Regions from separate parts of the Streptomyces sp. NBC_01508 genome, predicted to be linked through region 2. Evidence: riboswitches for the same ligand, from Rfam matches in the RefSeq annotation. Region 2 holds a riboswitch; each other region holds the start of a gene.
What was found. Region 2 has a riboswitch for cobalamin ahead of OG700_RS25950 (ABC transporter substrate-binding protein). Riboswitches for the same ligand answer to the same signal wherever they lie in the genome.

Region 1: another riboswitch for cobalamin. It lies ahead of OG700_RS01560 (prenyltransferase/squalene oxidase repeat-containing protein); the one in region 2 lies ahead of OG700_RS25950 (ABC transporter substrate-binding protein).
Region 3: another riboswitch for cobalamin. It lies ahead of metE (5-methyltetrahydropteroyltriglutamate--homocysteine S-methyltransferase); the one in region 2 lies ahead of OG700_RS25950 (ABC transporter substrate-binding protein).
Region 4: another riboswitch for cobalamin. It lies ahead of OG700_RS11795 (ribonucleoside-diphosphate reductase subunit alpha); the one in region 2 lies ahead of OG700_RS25950 (ABC transporter substrate-binding protein).

What each region holds. Positions count from the first base shown of each region.
Region 1 is NZ_CP109419.1:346,101-353,445, forward strand. It holds gene OG700_RS01555 (hypothetical protein) at 1-345, opposite strand, end outside; gene OG700_RS01560 (prenyltransferase/squalene oxidase repeat-containing protein) at 342-3,077, opposite strand; cobalamin riboswitch at 3,209-3,353, opposite strand; cobalamin riboswitch at 3,401-3,544, shown strand; gene OG700_RS01565 (hypothetical protein) at 3,614-3,853, opposite strand; gene OG700_RS01570 (glycerate kinase) at 3,971-5,206, opposite strand; gene OG700_RS01575 (SLC13 family permease) at 5,203-6,681, opposite strand; gene OG700_RS01580 (response regulator transcription factor) at 6,783-7,345, opposite strand, start outside.
Region 2 is NZ_CP109419.1:5,575,804-5,583,148, reverse strand. It holds gene OG700_RS25975 (PLP-dependent cysteine synthase family protein) at 1-887, opposite strand, end outside; gene OG700_RS25970 (MoaD/ThiS family protein) at 887-1,207, opposite strand; gene OG700_RS25965 (putative leader peptide) at 1,302-1,415, opposite strand; gene OG700_RS25960 (ABC transporter ATP-binding protein) at 1,485-2,276, opposite strand; gene OG700_RS25955 (FecCD family ABC transporter permease) at 2,273-3,376, opposite strand; gene OG700_RS25950 (ABC transporter substrate-binding protein) at 3,388-4,374, opposite strand; cobalamin riboswitch at 4,415-4,546, opposite strand; gene OG700_RS25945 (Mov34/MPN/PAD-1 family protein) at 4,546-4,959, opposite strand; gene OG700_RS25940 (amino acid permease) at 5,102-6,580, opposite strand; gene OG700_RS25935 (DUF2017 domain-containing protein) at 6,952-7,345, opposite strand, start outside.
Region 3 is NZ_CP109419.1:3,596,292-3,603,636, reverse strand. It holds gene OG700_RS16510 (TetR/AcrR family transcriptional regulator) at 1-281, opposite strand, end outside; gene OG700_RS16505 (DUF4386 family protein) at 320-1,099, shown strand; gene OG700_RS16500 (GNAT family N-acetyltransferase) at 1,044-1,685, shown strand; gene metE (5-methyltetrahydropteroyltriglutamate--homocysteine S-methyltransferase) at 1,773-4,172, opposite strand; cobalamin riboswitch at 4,337-4,567, opposite strand; gene OG700_RS16490 (glycoside hydrolase family 3 protein) at 4,776-6,389, shown strand; gene OG700_RS16485 (VOC family protein) at 6,449-6,850, opposite strand; gene OG700_RS16480 (tyrosine protein phosphatase) at 7,041-7,345, opposite strand, start outside.
Region 4 is NZ_CP109419.1:2,614,711-2,622,055, reverse strand. It holds gene OG700_RS11795 (ribonucleoside-diphosphate reductase subunit alpha) at 1-1,693, opposite strand, end outside; cobalamin riboswitch at 1,842-1,974, opposite strand; gene OG700_RS11790 (GNAT family N-acetyltransferase) at 2,052-2,579, opposite strand; gene OG700_RS11785 (Uma2 family endonuclease) at 2,664-3,245, shown strand; gene OG700_RS11780 (YbdD/YjiX family protein) at 3,323-3,529, opposite strand; gene OG700_RS11775 (carbon starvation CstA family protein) at 3,526-5,712, opposite strand; gene OG700_RS11770 (aldo/keto reductase) at 5,958-6,896, shown strand; gene OG700_RS11765 (endonuclease/exonuclease/phosphatase family protein) at 6,988-7,345, opposite strand, start outside.

The DNA of each region.
Region 1 (7,345 bases), 5.2 Mb from region 2:
GCCCTCGTGGCCGCTGTAGCCGATGCGGCAGATGAAGGCCGGGCCGTCGTGACCGGTGCCGGTGGTGCGCCAGCCGCCCTGGTTGAGCAGTTCGTATCCGGTGGTGGGGGTGGTGCCGCAGGAGCGGAGGATCGGGCCGCCCCAGTGGCTGAAGTCGACGGCGAGAACGACCCCGGCGGAGGTGGTGCACCGGCCGATCGGCCGGGACGCGGCCGACGCGGTGCCGCTGGTCGCGCCGAGCGCCGCGGCGGTCAGCGCCAGCGCCGCCGTGCCGGCGCCGACGGCTCGGGCGAACGACGCGAGTGGGGTGAACCGCGTGCCCAGTCGCGTGAGTCGCGTGATCATCGGGGTCCCCCAGCCGCCGTGCGACGGGATCTGGCGAGGACGACGGTCCCCCAGCCCACGAGGGAGAGCAGTACGGCGCTCAGCGCGAGCCCCCACAACTGGACACCGGTGGAGGCCAGTCCACCCGGAACCGAGCCGTCGTTCCCGCCCGTTCCGCCTCCGGAGCCACCGGAGTCGTCGGAGTCGTCGGGTGTGACGATCGGAGGCTGCGGCGTCGTGCCGGTCAGATCGCGGACGAGCGTGCCGAAGGACGTACCGACCGCACCGCTGAGTGCCTGCGTGGAGGCGCGTACGTCCGAGCCGGGCTGACCGTCGGCCGCGACGTTGAACCCGCCGTCCCCGTTCTGCTGCGCGGCCAGGAACTTCCGTGCCGCGGCGATCTCGTCGCCGTACTTCCGCGCGTCCAGGGAGAGTCCCTGCACCGCGAGGGCGGCGGAGTTGACGGAGTTGCCCGAGGCGCCGGGGAATCCGCCGTCCGGCAACTGCTCGCCGGCGATCCAGGCCAGCGCCTGGTCGACGGCTTCCGCCGCCTCGTCGTCCTTCACCAGATCCAGTGCCATCGCCGCCATGGCGGTCGAGTCGACCTCGGAGTCGCCGGTGGGCGGAACGAGGCTCGGCCAGGCTCCCGAGTCGTGCTGCAGCCCCTTCAGATACGCGATCGGGGCAGCGGCGGCATCCTGCTCCCCCGCGCGGAGCTGGGCCATGATGCCGAGCGTCTGCGAGAAGACCGAAGGGGCGTACGCGTAGGCGCCCTTGGCGGCGCAGCGCCGGTCGGGTGCCTGGCTCGGCGCCAGGCAGACCGCCTTGCCGAGCGCCGCGACCAGATCCTGGCCGGCGAAGTCGCGCGGGTCGCGGCCGACCGTCTCGGCGAGCAGGGCGGCCTTGCCGATGGAGCCGCCGGCGGCGTGCGTCGTACCGACACCCGTCCAGTCGTTGACGGTACGGCCCGGAGTGCTGCCGTCCTCGCCCTCGCCGTCGAGGAAGTCGACGATGCCGCGCAGGGCGTTGTTGTCGTGTCCGGTGGCGGCGAGGGCGAACGCGCCGTCGATGGTGAGGCCGTAGTCGGCGAAGCCTGAGCCGGCCATGTTCTCGTAGTAGCGGCCCTGCTTGAGGCGGGCCGGGGCGGTGAGGTAGGCGGTGCCCTTCTTGAGGTCGGGGCCGGCACCGTCGCCCGGCGGGTCGGTGGCCGGATCCGTCGGAGGAGGTGTGGTCGGCGGGTCCGTGGGCTCGGTCGGCTCGCTGGGCTTCGTCGTCAGCGTGACGAGGTTGGTTCCCGCGCCGCCGATGGTCGCGTGCACGGTCGGGTACAGGAACGACTCGGTCATCGCCTCCTCGAACCCGAAGCCGCCGTCGTCGTTCTGCTGCCTCGACACCCAGGACATCGCCGCGTCGGCGCGCGTCACGTCGCCCAGCGCGCGCAGCGCCTGCGACGCCGCGGCGGTGATGGCGACATCTCCGGCGGCGGACCCGACGTAGGCGACGTATCCACCGTCGTCCCGCTGGGACTTCTTGAGGAAGTCCAGGGCCTTGGTCACGGCGCGGTCGTGGCCGCCCGCGCGCTCCAGGACGAGCGCCACCAGCGCGGTGGTGGCGGCGTCCCCCTCGCAGTTCTCGCCCGGCCGGATCAGCACACCGGTGACGCCCCCGGTGGCACATTGCAGAGCAGCCAGCCGGGACACCGTCTCGGCCGGCGGCTTCACGTCGCCCCGCAGCAGGGCGAGGACGGACAGCGCCTGCGCCTCCGTCGTACCGGCGTCCGTGAAGTCGCCCTTGGCGGAGCACCCGGGAGTACTGCCGCTCTCCGGTCCGGCCACGCACACGTTCGCGGCGAGGTCCGCGAGGAGGTCGTGCCCGCCGACGTCACGTGGATCGTCCCCGGCGATCTCCGCGACCAGCGCGAGCCGGGCGGCGCCCTTGGGGTCGGGTGCCTCGCCGATGCCCCGGGGATACGCGAACTCGGCGGTGTGCGCGGTGAGATACGCCTTTGTCTTGTCGAACGTCGCGCCGCGCCCCTTCGCGGCGGCGAGGGCGAAGGCCGTCTCCGCTGTCTGGAGGTGGTTCGGCCCCTCGGCGCCCTCGTCGAAGATGTGGTCACCGTCCTTCAGCCGGCCCGTGAGCCAGCCGGCGGCGGCGTCGGTGTCGACCGTCCCCGGCTCCACCGGGGGCGGTGTGCTGGTACCCGGATCCGGGTCACCGCCACCACCCGGCCGTACGTCGTCCGGGGTGAAGCCCGGCTGCCCGCTGCCGCCGCCGATGTCGGTGGGGCCGAAGACCCACGCCTCGACCTCGCCCGGCTTGGGCTGCCGGCTCAGCGCGCCGAGCGGGCTGTACGTCCAGTGGTCCTGGCCGACGGGCGCGAGCCAGTACGACCAGTAGGCGTTGGCCGGCGGGGTGAGCTGACAGGCTTCGTCGGCCGGAGTGGGGTGCTGCGCACCGCCCTTGAAGCTGTCGTGGCCGATGCGGCAGATGAAGCCGGGGCCGTCGTGGACCGTGCCGGTGGTGGTGAATCCGCCGTCGTGCAGCAGGTCCATGCCGGTGGTCAGGGTGGTGTCGCAGCCTCGTACGACGTCGCCGCCCCAGTCGCCGAAGTCGACGGCGACGACCGCGCCTCTGGTGGCGGTGCAGTCGCCGATCGGATCCGCCGCCGCCGGGGCGGCCGTGGTCACGAGTGCTGTGCCGAGTCCGACCGTCAGCAGCAGGGCGGACAGCAGCGAGAGAAGTCTCGCCGCCACGCGACGGTCTGGTCTGTTCCCGGTCTCCACCACGGCCCCCTGAGTCACCCGAGGCGGAGCCGTGCGTGACCGAAGGCCCACGGCAGACGCCGGGGAGCCGTCCGAACCACGCCGTAGTCCGCGACGGCGTCTTTCGCTGAATATCTCCCACCCAGGTAATCCGGCTCGCCCGTCAAGGAGTTGACGGGCCTACGGTTGCGGGTCAGCGCCGGGTTTCGACCGGCTTCCCCTGGGTGTCGAGCGGTAATCAGGCGCAGTGGAACACGTGTACGCACAGAGCGTCAAGGTGGCCTGTGTCTCCCGGTACGGCCCGTGCCGGGCGCTCTTGGCGGGTCGACGGCGCTCGGGTATCCTCCCCGACTGCCGAGTGGGGGAACCCGGTGGGACTCCGGGGCTGACGCGCAGCGGTGTGGCACGGCTGGAGGCCGGGCCGAGCCCGAATGCCCAGCGGCAGAGCAGTACAGGAAGCCGTACCACGCGATTGGACGGCGGCCCGTTCGTCGCTCTCCCGTCGAGGCTCCGTCCGGGTCTTCTTGTCACCGCCCCGCTCGGAGGCGTACGACGACGAGCGCACCGGCCTGCGCGGCGTCGACCGCCTCGCCCTGACCGACGCCGACGCGGCCGGGTGGCGCATGGTCGTCGCGTGGATGGAGCAGGCCGGGCTGAGCGTCCGCGTCGACGCCATGGGCAACGTCTACGGCCGCCGCGAGGGCACCGACCCCACCGCGGCCCCGGTGCTGACCGGCTCGCACATCGACAGCGTCGCCACCGCACATGGCTCGACCGTATGTATCAGCAGGTCACGGGCACGATGGAGCGACCACCCCGATCCTGGTTCGGAAAGACCGAACCGGCGGCGAAGGGCGTACGAACCGGATGTCGCGGCCGAACACTCACGCCGCCCGGGCAGCCAGCCGGGTGCCCAACTCCACTATCCGCAGGGACCGTTCCGTGGCGTCGGCGAGAATCTCGCGGCTGCCCTCGATCGCTTCGGGCAGCGACATCGGAGCCGGCAGGATCGCGCTGTACGCGTCGACGCCGATCGCCCGTACCAGGTGTGCGCCCGGCCCGATGGTGCCCGCGAGCACGAACACCGGCACTCCGGCCGCGTGTGCCCTGCTCGCGACTTCCGCGGGGATCTTGCCGCGTACGGTCTGGTGGTCCAGCGCGCCCTCGGCCGTGATCACCAGATCGGCGCGGGCCAGCCTGGCGTCCAGGTCGAGCCGGTCGAGCAGGACGTCGAAGCGGGGCAGGAGCCGCGCCCCCACCGCGGCCAGTCCGGCTCCCAGACCGCCGGAGGCACCGGTGCCGGGGGCCGTCCGCAGATCGATCCGTGGCGACAGGTCCCGGGTGAGGACCGCCGCCCAGCGCTCCAGGGCCGCCGACAGCACCTCCACGCCGGCCGGGGTCGCGCCCTTCTGCGGTCCGAACACGCGCGCCACGCCGTGTGCGCCGCACAGCACGTTGAAGGGGTTGCAGGCGACGAGGAGTTCGGTGTCGGCGAGGCGCCGGTCGAGCCCGGACGTGTCGACGTGGTCGAGTTCCCCGAGTGCCGCGCCGCCCGGCGGGAGTTCGCGGCCGTGGCGGTCCGTCAGCCGGGCGCCCAGCGCCCGGAGTGCCCCGGCGCCCCCGTCCGACGTACCGGAGTCCCCGCAGCCGACGAGCACGCGCCGGGCTCCCAGGTCCAGGGCGGCCCGGATCAGCTCGCCCACGCCGTACGTGGTGGTGCTCCCGGGGTCGCGCCGGTCGGCCGGTACGAGGGAGAGACCGGCGACCGCGGCCATCTCCACGACGGCGGTGACGGGACCGGGGGCACGACCAGAAGCACGACCGGGGCCGGGGTCACGACCAGAAAGGGAGCCAGAACCGGGGCCGTTCTCGCCGAGCAGGGCGAAGTGTGTGCTGACGGGCCGCCCCACCGGTCCCGTCGCGGTGCACGGGACCAGCCGGCCGCCGCCCGCGAGGGCCAGCGCCTCAGCCGTGCCCTCTCCCCCGTCCACCAACGGGATCAGATCGATGTCGGCGTCGGGGATCACCCGCCGGACGCCTTCGGCGATGGACTCGGCCACCTGCGCCGCGGAAAGTGACTCCTTGAACCCACTGGGGGCGATGACGATGCGGTAGCTCATGGCTGGGTCTCCAGTTGGACGGGCACGCCGAGCAGTGGCCAGACGGCGAGGGCGAAGAGCAGCACGAGGGCCGCGGTGAGTGGCGCGAGCACGGCCGACAGCCGTAGCAGATCGCGCGGGGTGTACGTGGGTGTGCCGCCCGGCAGGTCGGCGAAGAGCGCGACGGGCTTGGCGGAGGCGGGGAGCGTGTGACAGAAACCGGCGGCGGCCGTCGAGGCGAACGCGGCGGCCACCGGATTGACGCCGGCGGATATCGCCGCGGCGACCACCAGCGGGACCAGTACGGAGGAGCGGGCCGAGCGGGACTGGAGCGCCAGGTGGGCCACCGTACTGATCACGACCACACCGGCGAGGAACATCCACGGCGGCATCGAGGCGCCGCCCGGCACCCAGCCCACCAGCCAGTCAGCCGCCCCCGATTCGGAGAGCGCGATGCCCATCGCCATGGTGGCGGCCATGAACAGGAGCAGCGGCCAGGGCACCGTCCGCAGACCGTCCTTGAGGCCCACGGTGCCCAGCGCCGGCGAGGCGGCGACGACGGCGCCGATGAGCGCGACCAGCGCGGGCGACACCCCGTGCAGTGGTTCGCTGCACCACAGCACCACGACGGTCCCCAGCAGCAGGAGGCAGCGCGCCTCCGGCTGGGTGAGCGGCCCTTCCACGGGTGAGTCGGAGTGCTCCTGGATCTGCTGGACGGTGATCCGGACGGGTCTCTTCCGGTCGGCCCGGCGGGTCGTCGTCAGGAGCACCAGTTCCGCGGCGAGATGGGAGGAGACCACGGCGAGCGGCAGCCCGAGGATCAGCCAGGTGACGAAGCTCAGCTCCTCCCCCGTCTGCTCCCACAGCACGCCGACGGTGATCAGATGGGCGCCGGCGCCGATCAGGGTGGCGACGGCGGAGAGCAGGATCACCGTCGGGAACAGCAGCGCCAGCATCACCACCAGTCGGGTCCGGCCGGCCGGGTCCTGTCCGGGCCCGGCAGAGATCGCCCGGACAGGACCCAGCGCCTTGGCGAGCGCCAGGAAGACCGGCAGTGCGAGGGCGGCGCGGCCGGAGGTCGCGGGGACGGCGAAGGCGGTGACCACCAGTCCGGCCGTGGTCAGATGGACCAACTGCCGTACGGTGCCGGCCCCGCCGACCAGGAAGGCGGCGGCACGGCCCGCGAGTCCGGTCTTGGTGACGGCGGCGGCCAGGACGAACGCGCAGATCAGCAGCCACACCGTCTCGTCACCGAGGGTGGCGAACAGCGTCTCGCTGCTGATCACCCCGGTCGCGGTCAGCGCGAGTCCGGCGCCGAGTGCGACATAGGTGTCGTCCACCGAGGTGGCGATCCAGGTGTACGTGGCGAGGGTGAAGACGACGAGCGTGAGGCGCGCGTCGCCGCCGAGACCGGAAAGGACGCCGGGCAGGGCGAGCAGGGTACAGAGACCGAGAACGGCACCGAGGCCGACGGTCTGTCGCAGAGAGAGGGGCACGAAGATCAGCCTGGGTGCGGGCCGTGAGGTCTCAATGAGCCTCGGGTGAAAGTCGCTTCATCTGCGTGGCACCCGCGCGTCAGCCCGCGTACCCCGCCCGTTCAGGGCATGCGGTAGCCCATGCCCCGGATCGTCTCCAGCCGCTCGGCGCCCAGCTTCTTGCGCAGGGCCCGGACATAGACGTCCACGATGTTGGAGCCGGGGTCGAAGTCGTAGCCCCAGACGTGCGAGAGGATCTGCTCGCGCGAGAGCACCTGGCCGGGGTGGCGCAGGAACATCTCCAGCAGGACGAACTCACGGGCCGTCAGATCCACGGTCCGCTCGTCGGCCCGGGCCCGCCGCGTCCTCAGGTCGAGGCTGAGGCTGCCGCTGCGCAACATGGTGACCTCCGGCGCCCGCGCCGCGGTGCGCAGCCGCAGCCGCACCCGTGCCAGCAGTTCCTCGAAGCGGAAGGGTTTGGTCATCCAGTCGTCGGCGCCGCCTTCGAGGCCGGCGACGGTGTCGCGTACGGAGTCCCTGGCCGTCAGCACGATGACGGGCAGTGTGACGCGCGCCTCGCGCATCTCGCGCAGGACGGTGAAGCCGTCGCGCCCCGGCAGGCCGATGTCGAGCAGCACCAGGTCGAATCCGCCGGACACGGCGTGGTGCAGTGCCGAGTCGCCGT
Region 2 (7,345 bases):
CCGGTGGAGAGGTACTTCCAGCCGCCGTCGGCGACGACGAAGACGATGTCGGCGCTCTCGCCCGCCTTGACGGCCTTGTTGCCGAGACCGATGGCCGCGTGCAGGGCGGCGCCGGTGGAGACGCCCGCGAAGATGCCCTCCTGCTGGAGGAGTTGGCGGGTGCGGGTGACGGCGTCGGCGGAGCCGACGGAGAAGCGGCTGGTGAGGACGGACTCGTCGTACAGCTCGGGGACGAAGCCCTCGTCGAGGTTGCGCAGGCCGTAGACCAGGTCGTCGTAGCGCGGCTCGGCCGCGACGATCCTGACGTCGGGCTTCTGCTCGCGCAGATAGCGGCCGACGCCCATGAGTGTGCCGGTGGTGCCGAGGCCGGCCACGAAGTGGGTGACGGACGGCAGGTCGGCGAGGATCTCCGGTCCGGTGGTGGCGTAGTGCGCGCCCGCGTTGTCCGGGTTGCCGTACTGGTAGAGCATCACCCAGTCCGGGTTCTCGGCGGCCAGCTCCTTGGCGACGCGTACGGCGGTGTTGGAGCCGCCCGCCGCCGGGGACGGGATGATCTCGGCGCCCCACATGGCGAGCAGTTCGCGGCGCTCCCGCGAGGTGTTCTCCGGCATCACGCAGACGATCTTGTAGCCCTTGAGCTTCGCGGCCATGGCGAGCGAGATACCGGTGTTGCCGCTGGTGGGCTCCAGGATGGTGCGGCCCGGGGTGAGCCGGCCGTCCTTCTCGGCCTGTTCGACCATGCGCAGCGCCGGGCGGTCCTTGATGGAGCCGGTCGGGTTGCGGTCCTCCAGCTTGGCCCAGAGCCGGACGTCGTCCGACGGGGACAGCCGCGGCAGCCGTACGAGGGGGGTGTCGCCGACGACCGCGAGCGGGGAGTCGTACCGCATCAGAGCGTGGCGGACACGTCGGGCATGGACGTGCGGCCGGCACCGCCGGCGACGGCCGGGAGGATGGTGACGCTGTCGCCGTCCGCGAGTTTCGTGGAGATGCCGTCCAGGAAGCGGACGTCCTCGTCGTTGAGGTAGACGTTCACGAAGCGGCGCAACTGGTCGCCGTTGGCGCCGTCGACGATGCGTTCGCGGATGCCCGTGTGGCGGGTTTCGAGGTCGGTCAGGAGCGCCGCGATGGTGTCACCGGTGCCCTCGACGGCCTTGGCTCCGTCGGTATAGGTGCGGAGGATGGTCGGAATGCGGACCTCGATGGCCATGGCGTGGGCTCCTGTCGGAAGAGAGGCGTGACGGGCGCGCGGCTCTGCCCCCGCGCGGGGGGTGGTGCTCGGGATGGGCGTCCTGCCGCGCGACTCAGGCGGCAGCGCCGGCCGTACACATGGCGCTGGCGAGTCGGCACAGATCGACGTGCAGGCGCGTAACCAGGAGATCGCCTGGTGTCTTGTCGCTCACGTCGTGGGAAACCATGGGGTCATCGTATCGATTCCCGGTCCGCATCCCGGTATGTGATCTCGGATGATGGACGTTCGGTGTTCGTCAGATGGACTGTGGCAGGTAGACGACCGTGGGGGCACCGGTCCGGGGGTGCGGCGTGACCTCCGCCTCCACCTCGTAGACGGCGGCCAGCAGGGCGGGGGTCAGCACCTCGGCCGGGGGTCCGGAGGCGACGACGGTGCCCGCTTTGAGTACGTACAGGCGGTCGCAGTAGTACGCGGCGAGATTCAGGTCGTGCAGGGCCAGCAGATTGGTCGTACCCAACTCCCTTATGAGGGAGAGGACTTCGAGCTGGTGGCGGATGTCCAGATGGTTGGTCGGCTCGTCCAGGACGAAGAGCGCGGGCCGTTGGACCAGGGCGCGGGCGACGAGGGCCCGCTGGCGTTCGCCGCCGGAGAGCGACGGGAAGGCGCGCTCCGCGAGCGGCGCGATGCCGACGCGCCTCAGCGCGGCGCCGGCCAGCGCGGTGTCGGCCGCCGTGTCCGCCTCCCAGAAACGCCGGTGCGGCGAGCGGCCCATGGCGACGACCTCGCGGACGGTCAGCTCGAAGTCGCTCTGCCCGTCCTGCGGGACGGTCGCCACGCGCCTGGCGCGCGCCTTGGCGGTCATGGTGTGCAGGTCGTCGCCGTCCAGCAGCGCCCGGCCGTGGGTGGGGCGCAGCGCGCCGTACACGCAGCGCAGCAGGGTGGTCTTGCCGCTGCCGTTGGGGCCGACGAGCCCGACGGTCTCGCCGGGGGCGGCGGTCAGGTCGACGGTGTCGACGAGTTGGCGGCCGTCTCCTACTCCGTAGGAGAGTCCGTCGACGTGGAGCGAGGCGGCCGTACGGTCGCTCATACCGGGGCTCCTTCGGGGCGGCGGCGCATCAGCCACAGGAAGAACGGGCCGCCGGTGAGCGCGGTGAGGACGCCCACGGGGATGTCCTGCGGCGCGGCGACGGTACGGGCGGCGAGGTCCGCGACGACCAGCACGAGCGCCCCGCCGAGCGCGGCGACGGGCAGCAGCGGCCGGTGCGACGCCCCGACCGCCATCCGCGCGGCGTGCGGCACGAGCAGCCCGACGAAGCCGATGGCCCCGCTCGCGGCCACCATGACGCCGGTGACCAGCGAGGCGAGGACGAACACGGCGGCGCGGAAGCGCGCGGTGTCCAGACCGAGCGCGGTCGCGCCCTCCTCCCCCACCAGCAGCAGGTCCAGCGGCCGGGCGAGCGCCATGAGGACGGCGGTGCCGGCGACGAGGACGGCGGCCGGCACGACGAGCGTGCCCCAGCGGGCGCTGCCGAGCCCGCCGAGCGACCAGAACAGCGCCTCCTGGAAGTGTTCGGGCCGGGCGGAGACCACCAGGACGAGCGTGGTGAACGCGGACAGGATGTACGAGACGGTCACCCCGGCCAGTACGAGGCGCCCGCCGGTCATCGTGCCGCCGCGCCGGGCCAGCGCGTAGACGAGGGTCATCGCGACGAGCGAGCCCGCGAAGGCGGCGGCCGGCATGGCGACGGTGGTGGTGATCCCGCCGCCGATGCCGCTGCCGATGCCGAGGACCAGGACGAGTACGGCGCCGGTGGACGCCCCCGAGGAGATCCCGAGGAGGAACGGGTCGGCCAGCCGGTTGCGTACGAGGGCCTGGAGGACCGTCCCGACGACGGCGAGACCTGCGCCGACGACCGCGCCGAGCAGCACACGCGGCAGCCGTACGTCCAGGACGATCGTGCGGAAGGGGCTGGGCTCCGCGCCGCCGGTGAGGATCGTGAGCACCTCACCGGGCGGGATACGTACGGAGCCGAGCGCGAGCCCGGCGACGACGGCGCAGGCGAGGGCCGCGGCGAGGCAGGTGAGCACGACGGCCTGGCGCAGCCTGCGGTGGTGGTGGCCGGGCGGGTGGTGGCCGGGGTGATGGTGACGGGGGTGGTGGTGGCCGGGCGGGGTTGTGCGACTCATGGCCGTCGGCCCTACGCGCCCGCCCCGGGGTGGAGTTGGTCGGCGAGGCGCTGGACGGCGGCGGGGGCGCGGACACCGAGGACGGCGTCGGAGAGCGGCAGGACGGCGAAGCGCTTGTTCCTGATCGCCGGGACGTCCTTCAGTACGGGGTCCTCCAGCAGCCGCTTCTTCTTCTGGGCGACGGTGGTGGCGCCGTAGTCGTAGATGAGGATCGTCTCGGGCTTGCGGGCCACGACCTGTTCCCAGGTGGCGTCGCCGAAGGGTCTGTCGAGGTCGGCGAAGACGTTGCGCCCGCCGGCCCGCTCGATCAGCTCGTTGCCGATGCCCTTGCCGCCGGCGGTGAACGCGGTCTTGTCGCCGCTGTCGTAGACGAAGACCGGGAGGGGCTTCGTGTCTTCGAGCCCGGCGGCGGTGGCGGCGAGGGTGGTGCGCGCCTCGGCGGTCCACTTCTTCGCGCGGTCGGCGACACCGAAGGTGCGGCCGACCTCCTCGATCTCACGGAAGACGTCGTCCATGGAGGTCCGGCCATCGGCGCAGTTCTCCAGGTTGAGCCGGGTGTCGATGCCGGCGTCCTTGAGGTCGTCGCGGGTGCGGCCGTCCTTGGCGGCGAAGGCGCTGGCGTAGCCGCCGTAGACGAAGTCGGGGTTCGCGGCGAGGAGTCTCTCCTTGGAGGGGTACTCCTTGGCGATGACCGGGACGCTGTCGTACGCCTTCTCGTAGGCGGGCAGGACGGCGTCGTCCAGCCAGGCGGTGCCGACGAGGGACTTGGCGAGACCGAGTTCGATCATGATCTCGGTGACGTGCTGGTTCATCGTGACCACGCGCTTCGGGGGTGCCTCGAAGGTGGTCTTCACACCGCAGTTGGTGACCGTGTACGGGAATCCGGCGGCCGGCGCTCCGTCGTTCCGGACGGGGTCCGGGGTGGTGGAGCAGGCGGCGAGCGGGAGCAGCAGCGGGAGCAGGACCGCCGGTATGAGGGCGTGGCGCCGCGAGGACATGACTGGGCCTCCTCCGGGGGATTTCCGCGTCCCCTGGCATGGTGGGAGAAGGGCGACAGGTCAGTTCCTGGCTTCCGGGACCCGCGCTCGCGGGGCCTGGTCACAGTGGCGGGACCGTGCCGGATTCGCACCGGCTTCCTGGGTCCTGCCGCCCTGGATCGCGTCAGTCTCTCAGACGACCTCGACCTCTTCCTCCGTGACCTCGCCCTCGACGATGCGGTACGAGCGGAACTGGAACGGGCCCATGTCGTCGGTGTCGGCGGTGGAGACCAGGACGTAGTGGGCGAACGGTTCCATCGCCAGGTCGATGTCCCGGCGGGAGGGGTACGCCTCGGTCGCGGTGTGCGAGTGGTAGATGACCACCACGTCCTCGTCGCGCTCGCGCAGCTCGTTGTCGAGCTGCTTGTGCTCGGTCGAGTCGAACTCGTAGAACGTGGGCGAGCGGGCCGCGTTGAGCATGGGGATGAAGCGCTCGGGCCGGTCGCTGCCCTCCGGGCCCGCGATCACGCCGCACGCCTCGTCGGGGTGGTCCGCCCGCGCGTGGGCGACGATCCGGTCGTACAGCGCCTGGGTGATGGTGAGCATGAGGTGAAGGATAAGCAGGTGGCCTCCGCGTGTGAGATACGGAGGCCACCTGATGAGACGGCCGGTGAGACGGGTCGGTGGGACGGACCGGTGGGACGGACCGGTGGGACGCGTCGGTGGGACAGCCGGTGGGACGCCCGCGTCAGTCGGACACCTTCGCGTACTCCGGCTCGTGCGGGCCTTCCGGGTCGCGCCGTTCCCCGGAGGCGCGCGCCGCCAGTCCCGGGTTACGGCTCTTGAGCAGCGCCCAGCCGCCGGCCAGGAACAGCGCCCAGAGCGCGCCGACGTACAGCGACACCCGGGCGTCGGAGTCGTACGCGATCAGGCAGGTCACGAAGGACAGGAAGACCAGCGCCACCCAGCTCAGGGCCGAGCCGCCCGGCGCCGGGAACGAGGACGCCGGCAGCCTCCCCGCGACCACGGCGGAGCGGTACTTGATGTGGCTGATGAGGATCATCATCCAGGTCCAGATGCCGGCGGCGGTGGCCACCGAGGTGACGTACAGGAACGCCTTCTCGGGGACGACGTAGTTGAGGACGACGCCGATGCCCATCAGCGCGACGGACGCCGCGATGCCGAACGCCGGTGTCCTGCGGGAGTTGAGCTTGCCCAGGGCCTTCGGGGCTTCGCTGTTGGCGGCGAGGTCGCGCAGCATCCGGCCGGTGGAGTACATGCCGGAGTTGCAGGACGACAGGGCCGCCGTCAGCACCACGAAATTGACGATTCCGGCGCCGAGCGGGATGCCGATCTTGGCGAAGGCGTGCACGAACGGGCTCTCGCCCTCGCTGAATTCGGTCCATTCGACGACGGCGAGGATGACGGTGAGCGCGCCTACGTAGAAGACGATGATGCGCCAGGGCAGCGTGTTGATCGCCTTGGGGAGTGTCTTCTCCGGATTCTCGGACTCGCCCGCGGTGACGCCGACGAGTTCGACGGCCAGGTAGGCGAACATCACGCCCTGAAGGGTCATCAGGCTGGAGCCGATGCCGTTGGGGAAGATGCCGCCGTGCTGCCAGAGGTTGCCGGTGGCCGCGGTGTCGCCGGCGTCCGAGAAGCCGAGGGTGAGGACGCCGAGGCCGATGACGATCATGCCGATGATGGCGGTGACCTTGACCATCGAGAACCAGAACTCGACCTCGCCGAAGATCTTGACGGAGATCAGGTTGACGCCGAAGAGCACCACGAGGAAGACCAGGGCGCTGACCCACTGCGGGATCGCCGGGAACCAGAAGTGGATGTAGATGGCCGCCGCCGTGAGTTCGGCCATGCCGGTCACGATCCACATGAGCCAGTACGTCCAGCCGGTGGCGTAGCCGAAGAACGGGCCGAGGAATTCGCGGGCGTACTCCGCGAACGAGCCGGAGACCGGCCGGTAGAGCAGCAGTTCGCCGAGCGCCCGCATGATGAAGAAGATCACCACGCCGGCGAGGGCGTACATCAGGATGATGCTCGGCCCGGCCTTGGCGATGTTCGCGCCGGCGCCCATGAAAAGCCCGACGCCGATGGCGCCGCCGATCGCGATCATCTGGACCTGGCGGCTGCCGAGTCCGCGTTCGTAGCCCTCCTCCGAGGTGTTTCCGGAGGGCCTTTCCGAGGGGGTGTCGACCTGTGGGGAGGTCATGGTGATGCGCCCTTTCTCCCTGCCTGTGCCGGTGGTCGTGAAGATTTACCACGGGCCGGGCGGCGATTCGCGCAGCGCGCTGTGGCGCGGCCCACAGGAAGAGACGGAGAAATCTCGCCCGGAATCGCAAAGCACGCGGGGGCGGTGGCGCGATCGTTATCCGGAGTTGAGTGTCCGTCGAGGAAACGGAGGCTGTCCGTCCGAACACGGCGTGACGGCCTCGCGGAGAGCCTGTGACGGGTGGGTCCGGCGGGCGCGTACGCGTATGCCGGACCGACCGGTTCGGCGTACGCGTACGACGGACCGACCCGTCACACCAATCACGTCATCAGCGGCATCGCGGCATCACGTCATCAGCGGCATCAGCGGCATCACGGCATCAGCGTCTCGACCAGCGTCTCCTGGAGCGCCCCGAGCCACAGGTACGCCATCACCATCGGCTTGCGCGGGTCGGAGTCCGGCAGCCGGTACAGGCCCTCACCCTCGTCCTCGTCGGAGACGTCCAGCCGGTTGCCGATCGTCAGGCGCAGGTCGTTGAGCGCGCCGAGCCAGTGCCGGCAGTCGTCGGGCGCCAGCTTCAGTACGGCTCCGCCCTCGCCGGCCGCGTCCAGCGCGTCCAGGGTACGGACGACGGCGAGTCCGTCCTCGCGCTTGCGGGTGCGCAGGTCGTTCTCGGTGAAGCGCCTGAACTCGGAGGCGTACTCGCGCAGTTCGTCGTCGGTGTCGTCGCCGAAGCCGTACGCGTCGGGGAAGAGCCGGGCGAGC
Region 3 (7,345 bases), 2.0 Mb from region 2:
TGCGCCGCGTCCTCCAGTTCGGCCAGCATCCGTGGCACGTCGGCCGCCAGGTCCGCCGCGTCGGCCAGGGCTCGTACGAGGCCCACCTTGTCCCCGTACGCCCCGTAGACCGTCGGCACGGACACGCCCGCCTCGCGCGCCACGTCGCGCACCGTCGTCTCCGCCCAGCCCCGCGAGACGAACAACTCCCGCGCGGCGCGGGCGATCTCGGCCCGGGTCTCCCGCGCCTGCGCCGCGCGGCGCAGCGAGTCGTAACGGCGCCGTCCTGTCTCTGCGTTCATCGATTGCCCTTTGACTTTCTGCTCTCTATATTCAATATATGACTCACCAAGTGAAAACCGGGATGCCCACCCCGGCCTTCTCGCGGATCTGCGGCTTCGCCGGTGTCGGCTTCGCCCTCCTGATCGTCCTCGGCAACGTGGTCATGGTGCCCGCCGGTCTGCCCGTGACCGGTACGGAGACGGACGAGGTGATCACGTTCTTCGGTGGGAGCACGGGCGCCGACGCCGTCGCGCTCGCGTCCGTGCTCACCCCCCTGACCTGGATCCTGGCCACGCTCTTCGGCGCTGGCGCGGTGGCCGTGCTGTGGCCGTCCGAGCGCGAGCGCGGTGAGGCCTGGTCCCTCGCCGGTCTCGCCGGTCTGGTCCTGCAGAACGGCGCCTTCGCCGCCGTCATCGCGCTCCGTCTCGCCCTCGCCTCGACGGCCGGTCGCGACGACGGCGCGACCGCGGGCCTCTGGGCGCTGCACGACGCGCTGTTCACACTCAACGGCACCTTCCTGGCGCTCGCCCTCCTCGGTCTGACCCTCGCCGGCCTGCGCTCCGGCCTCGTCCGCCGGTGGCACGGCGGGCTCGGGCTGCTCTCCGCCGCCCTGCTGTTCACCTCGGCCACCCTCACCCCCCTGGTCACCGACCACGCCGGCCCGCTCGGTCTCCTCGGCCTCACGGGCTGGCTGCTGTGGGTCGTCTGGCTCGTCGTCTACGGGATCAGCCTGGCACGTAATCCACTCGCGGCCCGGACGCCCGGTCCGGCAGGCTTCCGCAATGGAGACTCATATCTGGCCCCTGTACGGACTGCGGATCACCACCCCGCGCCTTGATCTGCGGCTCCCGGATCTGGACCGGCTGTCCGAACTGTCGGCGCTCGCCGCCGCCGGGGTGCACGACGAGGACTGGATGCCGTTCTCCGCGGCGTGGACGGACGCGAGCCCCGAAGACCGGGGGCGGGGGACCTTCCAGCACCTGCTCGGTACCGTGGCGGGCTGGACGACCCGGAACTGGTCGCTGAGCCTGGCCGTCAGCTGCGAAGGGCTGGTGGTCGGGCGCCAGGATCTGGGCGCGACGGACTTCGCGGTGACCGGCGAGGCGCAGACCGGTTCGTGGCTGGGCCGGGCGCACCAGGGGCGCGGCATCGGTACGGAGATGCGGGCGGCGGCGCTGCACCTGGCGTTCGAGGGGCTGGGGGCGCGGTATCTGACGTCGTCGGCGATGACCGACAACGCGCCGTCGCTGCGCGTCTCGGAGAAGCTCGGCTACCGCCCGGACGGGCTGGCGGTGGTGTCGGTACGGGGGACGGCCCGCACCCAGCGGCGGCTGCGCCTGGACCGTGCCGGGTGGGAGGCGCACCGTACCGTCCCCGTCGAACTGCACGGCCTGGAACCGTCGTTGGCGCTCTTCGGGGTGTAGTGGCCAGCCGGTGCGCGACGCGGGTGTGGCCGGGGGCGGCGCGCGCCCCCGGCCATGTGTCCCGTCTTCGCGGGCGTCAGCCGGCCGTCAGCCGGCCGTCGGCAGGCCCGCCCGGATCTCGCGGGCCGCCGCGACCAGGTTCTCCAGCGACGTACGGACCTCCGGCCAGCCGCGCGTCTTGAGGCCGCAGTCCGGGTTCACCCACAGCCGTTCGGCCGGAATCGCCTCAAGTCCCTTGAGCAGCAGCGCCGTTGCCTCGGCCGTGCTGGGGACGCGCGGCGAGTGGATGTCGTACACGCCGGGTCCCGCCTCGCGCGGGTAGCCGTGCGCGGCGAGTTCGCCCGCGACCTGCATGTGGGAGCGGGCCGCCTCCAGGCTGATCACGTCCGCGTCGAGATCGTCGATGGCCTGGACGATGTCGCCGAACTCCGCGTAGCACATGTGCGTATGGATCTGGGTCTCCGGCCGGACACCCCCGGTGGTGAGCCGGAAGGACTCGGTCGCCCACGCCAGATACGCGGCCCGTCCGTCCGCGCGCAGCGGCAGCGTCTCGCGCAGCGCGGGTTCGTCGACCTGGATCACCGAAGTGCCCGCCTCCTCAAGGTCGTTCACCTCGTCGCGGAGGGCGAGCGCGACCTGCCGCGCGGTGTCACCGAGCGGCTGGTCGTCCCGGACGAAGGACCAGGCGAGCATCGTGACCGGTCCCGTCAGCATGCCCTTCACCGGGCGGTCGGTGAGCGACTGCGCGTACGACGTCCAGCGCACCGTCATCGGCTCCGGGCGCGAGATGTCCCCGGCGAGGACCGGCGGGCGTACGTAGCGGGTGCCGTACGACTGCACCCAGCCGTGCCGCGTGGCGACGTACCCGGTCAACTGCTCGGCGAAGTACTGCACCATGTCGTTGCGTTCGGGCTCGCCGTGCACCAGGACGTCCAGCCCCGCCTTCTCCTGAAAGGCGAGGACGTCGCGGATCTCGGCCTCGATCCGCTCCTCGTACGCCGCCGTCCCGATCCGGCCGGCCCGCAGATCGGCCCGCGCGGTACGCAGTTCGGCGGTCTGCGGGAAGGAGCCGATCGTGGTCGTCGGCAGCGGCGGCAGACCGAGGTGCGCCCGCTGGGCGGCGGTCCGTACCTCGTACGGCTGCGAACGGCGGGCGTCCGCGTCGGTGACGGCCGCGGCGCGGGCGCGCACGGCCGGGTCGCGGGTGAGCGCCGAGCCCGCGCGGGAGGCGAGCGCGGCGCGGTTGGCGGCGAGTTCGGCCGTGATGGCGCCCGTTCCCTCGGTCAGGGCGCGGGCCAGCGTGGCGACCTCGGCGCTCTTCTGGCGGGCGAACGCCAGCCAGCGGGCGATCTCCGGGTCGATGTCGCGCTCGGCGGTCGCGTCGAGCGGGACGTGCAGCAGGGAGCAGGACGGCGCGACGTCGACGCGGTCGGCGAGGCCGAGGAGCGTGCCGAGGGTGGCGAGGGACTTCTCGAAGTCGTTGATCCAGACGTTGCGTCCGTCGACCACGCCCGCGACCAGCCGCTTGCCGGGCAGCCCGCCCACGGCCGCGAGAGCGGCCAGATTGGCGGCGGCGGCCGATCCGGTGAAGTCGAGCGCGAGCCCTTCGACGGGGGCCTTGGCGAGCACGGGCAGCGCGTCGCCGAGCCGGTCGAAGTAGGAGGCGACGAGCAGTTTCGGCCGGTCGGTCAGGCCGCCCAGGTCGCGGTAGGCGCGGGAAGCGGCGTTCAGCTCGGCCGGGGTGCGGTCCTGCACCAGCGCGGGCTCGTCCAGCTGCACCCAGTCGGCGCCGGCCGCGCGCAGGTCGGCCAGGATCTCCGCGTACACGGGAAGGAGCCGGTCGAGCAGCGTCAGCGGCTCGAAGCCGGCGGCCACGCCGGGGGCGGGCTTGGCCAGCAGCAGATACGTGACGGGGCCGAGGAGCACGGGCCGGGCGGTGAGGCCGAGCGCGAGGGCCTGCGTCAGCTCGGCGACCTGCTTGGCCGAGTCGGCGGAGAAGACGGTGCCGGGGCCGACCTCGGGGACCAGGTAGTGGTAGTTGGTGTCGAACCACTTGGTCATCTCCAGGGGTGCCACGTCCCGGGTGCCGCGCGCCATCGCGAAATAGCCGTCCAGCGCGCGGTCCTGCGCGGTGGCCCGGGCGGTGTCCCGCGAATCCCGCGAATCCCGCGAATCCCGCGAATCGTGCGGCGCGTCGTCGCCGACCGCCGCGCGGTGCCGCTCCGGGATCGCGCCGACCATCACGCTGGTGTCCAGGACCTGGTCGTAGTACGAGAAGTCACCGGTCGGAACCTCGTGGACACCGTCGGCGACGAGCTGCTCCCAGTTGGCGCGGCGCAGCCGCGAGGCCACGTCCCGCAGGGCATCGGCGCCGACCGCGCCCTTCCAGTAGCCCTCGACGGCCTTCTTCAGTTCGCGGTTCGCGCCCTGGCGGGGGTAGCCGTACACGGTGGCGCGCGCTGCCGCGGCTGCGGACTTGTCTGTCACGGAACTCTCCTTCGCGAGTTGTCCTCCTGCGATCCCGGTGACGGATCGCGGACACGAAGGGGTACGGAACCGGACGGGCCGCCCGTACGTACGCGTACGTACGCCTGCCCGCCGATAGGTACGCCGACCCGCCCACGAGGTCACCGGAATCCCCGTACGCGATCGGTCGCGTACGCACAGCGGGCAGGTCTTCGGACTCGTGGGCACGCCGGTCGGGTGCGGACACCCGGCGGACACCTACTGACCGTCGCTTCCCAGGCCCGGCACGGGCCCAGTGCTGATGACGGCGGTCGTTCCCACTCACCGCTGCGGGGCAGTCCCGGATTCTCACCAGGTTCCCTCTTGCGACGTTCCCGCCCGTCGGACGGGAACGAACCAGCTGCACCGACCAGCCTAACCCGTGCCCATCAGCTCCCTCGAAGGCTCACCAGATATTCATGAACGGCGTAATCCCCCTGCTTCCGGGGCGAGTTCACGCAACGCGCGGAAGCGCGGTACCTCCTTGACACACATAATTGGTCTAAGCCACCATCCGATTGGCCTGTACCAAGTTCAAGGGCGGTTCGCTGAGCCGGCCGAGCGATGCGCCTTCGGAGGACCCGCATGGAGCCAAGCACCCGGCCGAACAGCCAGCCGAACAACCAGCCGAGCAGTGAGCCGCGCGCCACGCCGAGTACTGCGTCCAGCACCCGGCGGAGCGCCACGTCGAGCGGCCGTCGCGACCGGCTGACGCGACTCGCGGAGTCCACGCTCCAGCCCGGATTCGTCGGCACGACCCTGCCCGACTGGGTCCGCCGCGGGATCGCCGGCGGCCTCACCTCCGTCGTCCTGTTCGGCCGGAACATCGTCGACCCCGAACAGGTCGCGCGCCTCACCGCCGAACTACGCGCGGAGAACCGCGACCTCATCATCGCCATCGACGAAGAGGCCGGCGACGTCACCCGGCTCGAAGCCTGGACCGGCGCCTCCCGGCCGGGCAACCTCGCACTCGGCGCCGTGGACGACGTGGAGCTGACCGAGTCCGTCGCCCGCGACATCGGCCGCGAACTCCACGCCGCCGGCGTCTCCCTCGACTACGCGCCCAGCGCCGACGTCAACTCCAACCCCTTCAACCCGGTCATCGGCGCCCGCTCCTTCGGCGCCGGCACGGACGTCGTCTGCCGGCACACCGCCGCCTGGATCCGCGGACTCCAGTCGGCCGGCGTCGCCGCCTGCGCCAAGCACTTCCCCGGCCACGGGGACACCTCGGTCGACTCCCACCACGGCCTGCCACAGGTCTCGGCGAGCGCCGAGGAGATCGCCGCCACCGCGCTGCCGCCGTTCCTCGCCGCGATGGAGGCGGGCGTACGCGTGGTGATGACCGGGCACCTGCTCGCGCCCGCGTACGACACCGAACTGCCGGCCACCATGAGCCCCCGCATCCTCGTGGACCTGCTCCGCGGCGAGCTGGGCTTCGACGGCCTGGTGGTGACGGACGGCATCGAGATGAGCGCGGTCACCGCCCGCTACGGCATCGACGGGGCCACCGTACGGGCCGTCAAGGGCGGGGCCGACGCGGTGTGCGTCGGTGGCGAGAACGCCGGCGAGGCCACCTTCGACCAGCTCGCCAACGCCCTCGTCCAGGCCGTGGTCGACGGCACGCTGCCCGAGGCGCGGATCAGTGAAGCGGCGGCGCGCGTCGCCGAGTTCGCCGCCTGGTCGGGCAGCCGTACGCGCGCCGTGGCCACCGACGCCGCCGCGTCCGACATCGGCCTCGTCGCCGCCCGGCGCGCACTGCGCGTGCGGACCGAGGGCGACCGGGGCTCGGTGCTCCCGCTCGTCGGCGCTCCCCATGTGGTGGAGCTGGCCCCGACGATGAATCTGGCGATCGACGGACAGACCCCGTGGGGCGTGGCGGCCCCGCTGAGCGATCTGCTGCCCGGCACCACATCCGTACGGCTGACGGAGACCGACCTGAGGGAGTCCGGCGACCTGCTGGACCGCAAGGGGCTCGACCCGGCGGCCGAGCGTTCGCTGGTCGTCGTGGTGCGGGACGCGGCGCGGCACGGCTGGATGTCGGCGGCGATGGAGCGGCTGCTGGGGAGCAGGCCCGACGCGGTGGTCGTGGAGATGGGCGTACCGAACGGCGCGGCGCCCGGCGCCGTCCACCTGATCACGCACGGCGCGACCCGTGTCTCGGGGATGGCGGCGGCGGAGTTCCTGGCGGGGCGCCGCTGACCTCGGCGGGGAGGGCGGGCGTTGGAGACCCGGGGTCCCCAACGCCCTTGCTCCGGTGGTTACCCGGCCGCGTCCGGTACGACGTTGTCGTACGGCTGCGTGATCACTTCGAGGTAGTGACCCGCCGGGTCGATGAAGTACACACCCCGGCCGCCGTAGTGGTGGTTGATCTCGCCGGGGTGCTTCCGCTGCGGATCGGCGTAGAACGCGACTTCGGCGTCCTTGATCCGCCCGAGGATTCCGTCGAAATCCTCCTCGGGCACGAGGAACGCGTAATGCTGCGGGGCGATGGATTCCTCGGGGACGGTCGCGAAGTCCAGAGTGACGCCGTTTCCGGTGTCGACCGGGATGAAGGGGCCGGATTCGGTGCCGGTCTCCAGATCCAGGATGTGCGCCAGGAATTCGGCGGAAGCCCGGTTGTCACGGGCGTGAACGATCGTGTGATTCAACTCTACGGACACAGTGGAATGCCTCCAGAGGCATCTCACGGGAACCTCCACGCCTCACCCAGCCGGTGACCGACGCGCGATGCCCACCGGGGATCGTAATGCTCGGACAACGCTGATCCAACTCGTGGGCCGCCCTGTTCGGTTGACCTCCGGGCCTGGCTCTGTCGACCAGCGGTGACGTCACTCGTCGATTTGGTCAAGATCATGCGTGTTTGGGTAGTTCCAGTGTCCACTCTCGTTGTTCGGCGGTGTCCGGGACGGCGAGGCCCCGGGCTTGTTCGAGCCGGCTCCACGCTGTTTCGGGATCGACGCCGTTGAGGATGAGGAGTGCGGCGGCGAGGAGGGACGCCCGCCCTATGCCGAAGCGGCAGTGGGTGACGATGTGTGCGCCCTCGCGCAGCCGTTCGGCGAGATTGCGAAGTGTGGGCAGAACCGTGGGGAGATCGGGGACGGTGCGGTCGGGTATGGGGATCGCGACGAATTGCAGCCCTGCGGCCGCGGCTTCTT
Region 4 (7,345 bases), 3.0 Mb from region 2:
GCGGGCCGTCGCGCTCGGCGAGGTCGCAGGACGCCTCGTACGCGGCGAGCATGATCCGCTCGGCGATCCGGGTGGAGAGCGCGGTGGCCTCGGCGGAGTCGAAGGGCAGCCCCTTCTTGAAGAAGACGTCCTGGAGGCCCATCATCCCCAGGCCCACCGGGCGCCACTTGGCGTTGGAGCGGCCGGCCTGCTCGGTCGGGTAGAAGTTGATGTCCACGACCCGGTCGAGGAAGGTCACGGCGGTGCGGACGCTGTCGTCCAGCCGTTCCCAGTCCAGCTCGCCCGTGTCCGTCACGAACGCGCCGATGTTGATCGAGCCGAGGTTGCAGACGGCCGTCTCGCCGTCGTCCGTGACCTCCAGGATCTCGGTGCAGAGGTTCGAGGAGTGCACGACGCTGCCGGGCTCGGCGGTCTGGTTCGCCGTACGGTTCGACGCGTCCTTGAAGGTCATCCAGCCGTTGCCGGTCTGCGCGAGGGTGCGCATCATGCGGCCGTACAGCTCGCGCGCCGGGATGGTCCTGCGGGCCTTGCCCGCCGCCTCGGCCGCGCGGTACGCAGTGTCGAAGCCGTCGCCCCACAGATCGACCAGCTCGGGCACGTCGGAGGGGGAGAACAGCGACCAGTCGCCGTCCGTGTCGACCCGGCGCATGAACTCGTCGGGGATCCAGTGCGCGAGGTTGAGATTGTGCGTACGGCGCGCCTCCTCGCCCGTGTTGTCGCGCAGCTCCAGGAACTCCTCGATGTCCGCGTGCCAGGTCTCCAGGTAGACGCAGGCCGCGCCCTTGCGCCGGCCGCCCTGGTTGACGGCGGCGACCGAGGAGTCCAGCGTCCGCAGGAACGGCACGATGCCGTTGGAGTGCCCGTTCGTGCCGCGGATCAGTGAACCGCGGGCGCGGATACGGGAGTACGAGAGGCCGATCCCGCCCGCGTGCTTTGACAGGCGGGCCACCTGGTGGTAGCGGTCGTAGATGGAGTCCAGCTCGTCCAGCGGGGAGTCCAGCAGATAGCAGGACGACATCTGGGGGTGCCGGGTGCCGGAGTTGAAGAGCGTGGGGGAGGAGGGGAGGTAGTCGAGCCGGCTCATCAGGCCGTACAGCGCGGCGACTTCGTCCACGGCGGCCGGGGAGTCGTCCTTGGCCAGCCCGGACGCGACGCGCAGCATGAAGTACTGCGGCGTCTCGATGACATCGCGGGTGATCGGGTGCCGGAGCAGATAGCGGCTGAAGAGCGTGCGCAGACCGAAGTAGCCGAAGCGGTCGTCGGCTGCGGGGTCGATCAGCGCGTCGAGGCGGGCGGCGTGGCGGGTGACGAACGCGGCCGTACGGTCGGCGATCAGGCCCTCCGCGTGGCCCACGGCGACCGACGAGGAGAACGAGACGGCGCCCTGGCCGGCGGCCTCGTCCGCGATGGTGCGGGTGAGCAGGCGGGCGGCGAGACGGGAGTACGCGGGGTCCTCCGAGATGAGCCCGGCGGCGGCCTCGGTGGCGAGTTCACGCAACTCGGCCTCGTCGGAGGCGGCGTTACGGCCACGCAGCGCGGCGGCGGCGACCCGGCCGGGGTCGGTGTCGGCCAGGTCGGCGGTGAGGTCCATGAGGACCCGCAGCAGGGCCGTACCGGGTCCGTCGGCCGCGACGGCCGTACCCCGTTCCCGCTCGGAGATCGCTGAAGCCGGATCGGCTGGCGCGATGGTCACGTGGTGCTCTCCCTCGCTCGGCTCTGGGCCACGGAGGGAGGGGCACGGCAGCGCACGCCCGCGTACGCCGCCCCGGAAACGGGCAGCGCGCGGTGCGGCGTCCACCGGCCCAACCGCGAGGCCCGGACGTCTCGGCACCCGGATCGGTCGAACCGGGTGCGCCGTCGGCAGGTGCTCGGACTCGCGGGGCGCGCAAAGCGCACCACAGCACACCGTTGCGGGACAGTTCCGGATTTCCACCGGATTCTCCTGCGGCGACAGCAGACTTGAGCATACATGTGGGGTCGGTTGGGAGAAGCACCCCCCACATGTTGTGTCGTGGGTGTTTCGCCTTGCCCTGAAACGGCCCCGAAACGCCTTAGATTTCCAGGCTGTACGTGAGCAGGGGCGAGAGAGCGGGAACCGGCGACCAGTCCCGCTCCGGGGTCCGTACGAAGTCCAGCCGCTCGTAGATCCGGTGGGCGCCCAGCATTGTCTCGTGGGTGGACAGACACACCCGCACGCACCCCTCGGTGCCCCGCGCCCGGTCCACGCACGCCCGCACCAACGCCTCGCCGACACCGCGCCCCCGGGCGGATGACGCGACCGCCAGCATGCGGAACTCGGCCTCCCCCTCCCTGGCGATGTTGGCCCACGCGGACCCGCCGGAGGCGTGGGCGACCCCACCGAGGACCACCCCGTCCGCGTCGACGGCCACGAGCACGTCGGACCCGGCGGCCCGCCCCGCGACGTCGCGCAGGGTCTCCAGATAGGGATCGTCCGCCCCGAAGTCCAGCAGCCCGTCGTCCAGATAGGCCCGCGCGGTGATCTCCCCGAGCGCCGCGTACTCGGCGGGCTCGGCCGCTCTGATCGTGAAGTCGGCCGCCGGCCGTATCGCCTGGTTCATCACAGCAGTGTGCGACACGGCGACGGCGGCGCGTTGTCCGAGGGGGTCGCTACCGTTGTGGGCGACGTGAGGGGGTCCAGCGGCGTGGCTACTACCGACCGGCTCCATGTGGAGACCCACGACTTCGACGAGTTGTACCGGATTCTGAGCCGCACGGCCGAACGTGCCCCCCTGGAACTGATCGACGGGAAAGTGCACGGCAAGGCGGGCCCGGACGGCACGCACGGATGCATCATGCAGTGGCTTGTACGCTGCTGTTTGCGGTCGAGACCGGAGCTGTGGCTCTATCCAGTCCAAGGGCTGAGAGTCCAGCGACATCTCCTGGGCCGCGCCCGGCCGGACGGTGCTCTCGCTCCGAGCGGTGCCTTCGCGGGCCAGGGCGAGTGGGTCGACCCCGGCCCCGTCCTGATGGCCGTCGAGGTCACCTCGTACGACTCCGACACCGACGCACGCGACCGGGTGGAGAAGCCCCGTTCCTACGCCGAGACCGGTGTCCCCGTCTATCCGCTGATCGACCGCGACTCCTGCGAGGTGACCGTCTACAGCGAGCCGGATGGTGTGCGCTACGAGAGCGCCCGCACCGTGCCGTTCGGCAAGAGCGTCGTCCTGCCCGACCCCGTGGGCATCACGCTGGAGACCGAGCAGCTGAAGGACTGGGTGCACTGACACCCGCTCGCGCACGGCGAAGGGCCGTCGTACCCCCATCGGGATACGACGGCCCTTCGCCGTACTGGCACGGCCGCTCAGCAGCAGCGGAACCCTTCCCTCGGGTCCGCCTCACGCGCGTCCATCCGGGCGCGTTCGAAGGCGCGGCGCGTCACGGGCTCCGCCGTCGGGTCGCAGGCACGGGTGTGGGCCACGTAGTGGTCGTACGCCGACTCACCCGTCAACTCCCGCACGTACCAACGGATCCGGCCCACGGCGTGGCGCACCTTCGCCGCCGGGGTCATGACGGACCCGCCCCGGTGGACGCCTTCGCCGCCGCCAGTTCCGCCTTCTCCTCCTTCGTCGGGATCAGGCCCGCCGGCGCGACCAGTTCCGACTTCACGTACGGCGTCTCCGACAGTTTCACGCTCTCCGGGTGGCGGATCGCCTTGTAGCAGACGCGTGCCGCGTCGGCGATGACCACGATGATCAGGAACGCGAAGAGCGCCGAAAGGACGCCGTCCACCGTCGAGTTGGTGACGACCGTGTGCATGTCGTCCATCGTCTTCGCGGGCGGGATCACCTCGCCCTTGTCGATACCCGCCTGGTAGACGTCGCGTTGGGTGAAGAAGCCGACCTTCGGGTCGTCGGAGAAGATCTTCTGCCAGCTCGCGGTGAGTGTGACCGCCGCGTCCCAGGCGAGGGGAACGCCCGTCACCCAGGCCCATTTGAGCCGCCCGGATTTCACCAGCAGCGTCGTACAGACCGCGAGGGCCACCGCCGCCAGGAGCTGGTTCGCGATGCCGAACAGCGGGAAGAGCTGGTTGATGCCGCCCAGCGGGTCGTGCACGCCGACCCAGAGGAAGTAGCCCCACGCGCCGACGACCACGGCGCTGGCGAACCAGACGCCGGGCTTCCAACTGACCTGGCGCATCGGCTTGTACACGTTGCCGAGCATGTCCTGGAGCATGAAGCGGCCGACGCGCGTTCCCGCGTCCACCGTCGTCAGGATGAACAGCGCCTCGAACATGATCGCGAAGTGGTACCAGAACGCCTTCATCCCCGTGCCGCCGATCACCGACGAGAAGATGTCCGACATCCCGAGCGCGAAGGTCGGCGCGCCGCCCGTACGGGAGAGCAGGCTCGCCTCCTCGACGTCCTTGGCCGCCTGGGCGAGCTGGTCGGGCGAGATCGTGAAGCCGAGGTTCGCGACCGCCTCGGAGGCGGACTCGACCGTGCCGCCGATCACGCCGGCGGGGGAGTTGACCGCGAAGTACAGGCCCGGGTCGATGATGCACGCCGTGATCATCGCCATGATCGCGACGAACGACTCGGTGAGCATCGCGCCGTACCCGATCATCCGGATCTGGGTTTCCTTCTGCACCATCTTGGGCGTGGTGCCCGACGCGACCAGTGAGTGGAAACCGGACAGCGCGCCGCACGCGATGGTGATGAAGACGAACGGGAACATCGAACCGGCGAAGACCGGACCGTCACCGCGGCTCGCGAACTCGGTGATCGCGTCCATCTTCATCGTCGGCATCGCGACGACCACCCCGACCGCCAGCAGCGCGATCGTGCCGACCTTCATGAAGGTCGACAGGTAGTCGCGCGGCGCCAGCAGCATCCAGACCGGCAGTACGGAGGCGAGGAAGCCGTACACGATCATCCAGATGACCAGCGTGCCGGCCTCCAGCGTGAACGTGTCGGCGAGCGAGGACTCCGCGACCCAGCCGCCGGCCACGATCGCGAGCAGCAGCAGCGCCACGCCGATGAGCGAGACCTCGCTGACCTTGCCCGGCCGCATCACCCGCAAGTACACGCCCATGAAGAGCGCGATCGGGATGGTCATCGCGATGGAGAAGACACCCCACGGCGAGTCGGCGAGGGCGTTGACGATGACCAGTGCCAGCACCGCCAGCAGGATGATCATGATGAGGAAGACCGCGATCAGCGCGGCGGCGCCGCCGAACGGGCCTATCTCGTCGCGGGCGATCTGGCCGAGCGAACGGCCGTCCCTGCGTGTGGAGAAGAAGAGCGTGACCATGTCCTGGACCGCGCCCGCGAAGATGACGCCCGCGACGATCCAGATGGTGCCCGGCAGATAGCCCATCTGCGCGGCCAGCACCGGCCCGACGAGCGGTCCCGCGCCCGCGACGGCCGCGAAGTGGTGCCCGAAGAGCACGCGCCGGTCGGTGGGGTGGAAGTCGACACCGTTGTCGAGCCGTTCGGCGGGGGTGGCCCGCGTCTTGTCGACCTTCAGTACCCGCCGGGCGATGAATCTGGAGTAGAAGCGGTAGGCGATCGCGTACGAACCGAGTGCCGCCGCCAGCATCCAGGCGGCGGAGATCTCCTCACCGCGCGACAGCGCGAGGACACCCCAGGCGACCGCGCCCACCAGGGCGACGAGCGCCCAGACGACGATCGATCTGGGGGTGAGGCGTCCGGCGGAACCCCGCGCGGTTGTCGATGGTGCCGGCTCTGGCATGGCGAGTCGTCCCCTTCACTGGTCACCTGCTGAAAGACGCAGGGATCACCTGCTCAATAGCTCAATGCGCAGGAAATCTAGGGGACTGCCAGGGGTGCGTCACCCCCTGATCCACATTTTGGTCCGGGAAAAAACTCCGCGAATGGTCCGGACCTGTTTGCGGTCACCCGGCGACGCGGGCAACACCCCCTGCCTACTATCGAATTACCGACCGCGACCAGCGTTTTCCCAGGAGGAACCACCCCATGACGGCACGACACCGCACCATCGCGCTCGGCACGCTGGGCTTCGGTACCAACGTCGACGAGGCCACCTCCTTCGCCGCGCTCGACCGGTTCGCGGAGGCCGGCGGTACGGTGCTCGACACCGCGAACAACTACGCGTTCTGGGTCGAGGGCGGCACCGGCGACGAGAGCGAAGCGGTCCTCGGCCGCTGGCTGGCGGCCCGCGGCAACCGCTCCGAGATGGTCCTCAGCACCAAGGTGGGCGGACGGCCCGCCGCGCCCGGCACGGGCCTTGAGAACGCCGAGGGGCTCTCCGAGAAGGCCATCAGGTCCGCCGTCGAGGACAGCCTGCGCAGGCTGGGCACCGACCACATCGACGTGTACTGGACCCACTTGGAGGATCGTTCGGTACCGCTGTCCGAGACCGTCGAAACCCTCGCCGACCTGGTGACCTCGGGCAAGGCCGGCGAGCTGGGCGTCAGCAACCACGCGGTGTGGCGGGCGGACCGGGCCAGGGTGCTGGCCGGTGACGGACCCGCGTACACCCACTTCCAGTACCGCTACTCCTACCTCCAGCCCCGCTTCGACCTCGCGCTGCCCTCGTCGGCGCACGTGCATGTCACGGGCGAACTGCTCGACTACGTCCGCACCGTGCCGGACCTGCGGCTGTGGGCCTACAGCCCGCTGCTGGCGGGCGGTTACACGCGCGAGGACGTGGAGATCCCGGCCGCGTACGACCACCCGGGCACGGCCCCGCGGCTGGCGGCGCTGCGCGCGGTCGCCGAGGAGACCGGGGCGACGGTCAACCAGGTCGTGCTCGCCTGGCTGCTGGACGGCAGCCCGGAGATCCTGCCGATCGTGGGCGTCAGTTCGGTCGCGCAGGTGGAGGAGGCGATGGGGGCCCTGGAGGTCACCCTCGACGAGACGCAGCGGCGCCGCCTGGACGATGCGGGCGTCTGACGGACGCGCCCGCCGATGCCGGGGCGGGTGGCCGAGAGCGCACGCCCGCCCGTCACCGGCTCGCCGCCCGTCACCGGCTCTCCGCCCGCCGTTACGGTGCCAGGGACACCAGCAGATCCTGGCCGCGGTGGTCGGAGAGCCCGGCCGGGTCGGTGAACGCGTACCGGTGCACCCGCAGCCCGTCGTCCGTGAAGGTCCAGTCCAGCCGCCAGAGACCGAGGCCCGCGGTGTTCCATGTGCCGGGCAGGAGATCGCCGGAGGCCGGCAGCGCGTCGCGGAAGGTGTCCCGCAGGCCCCCGATGTCGCGCATCGACGGGGTGGTGTTGAAGTCGCCCGAGATCAGCACGGGATGGGTGTTGGCCGCCGCGTCCTTCTCCAACGCCGCGAAGTGGGCGCGCCGTTGGGCGTCCCGCTCCCGGACCGTGCGGTAGAAGCCGCCGCTCAGCGGG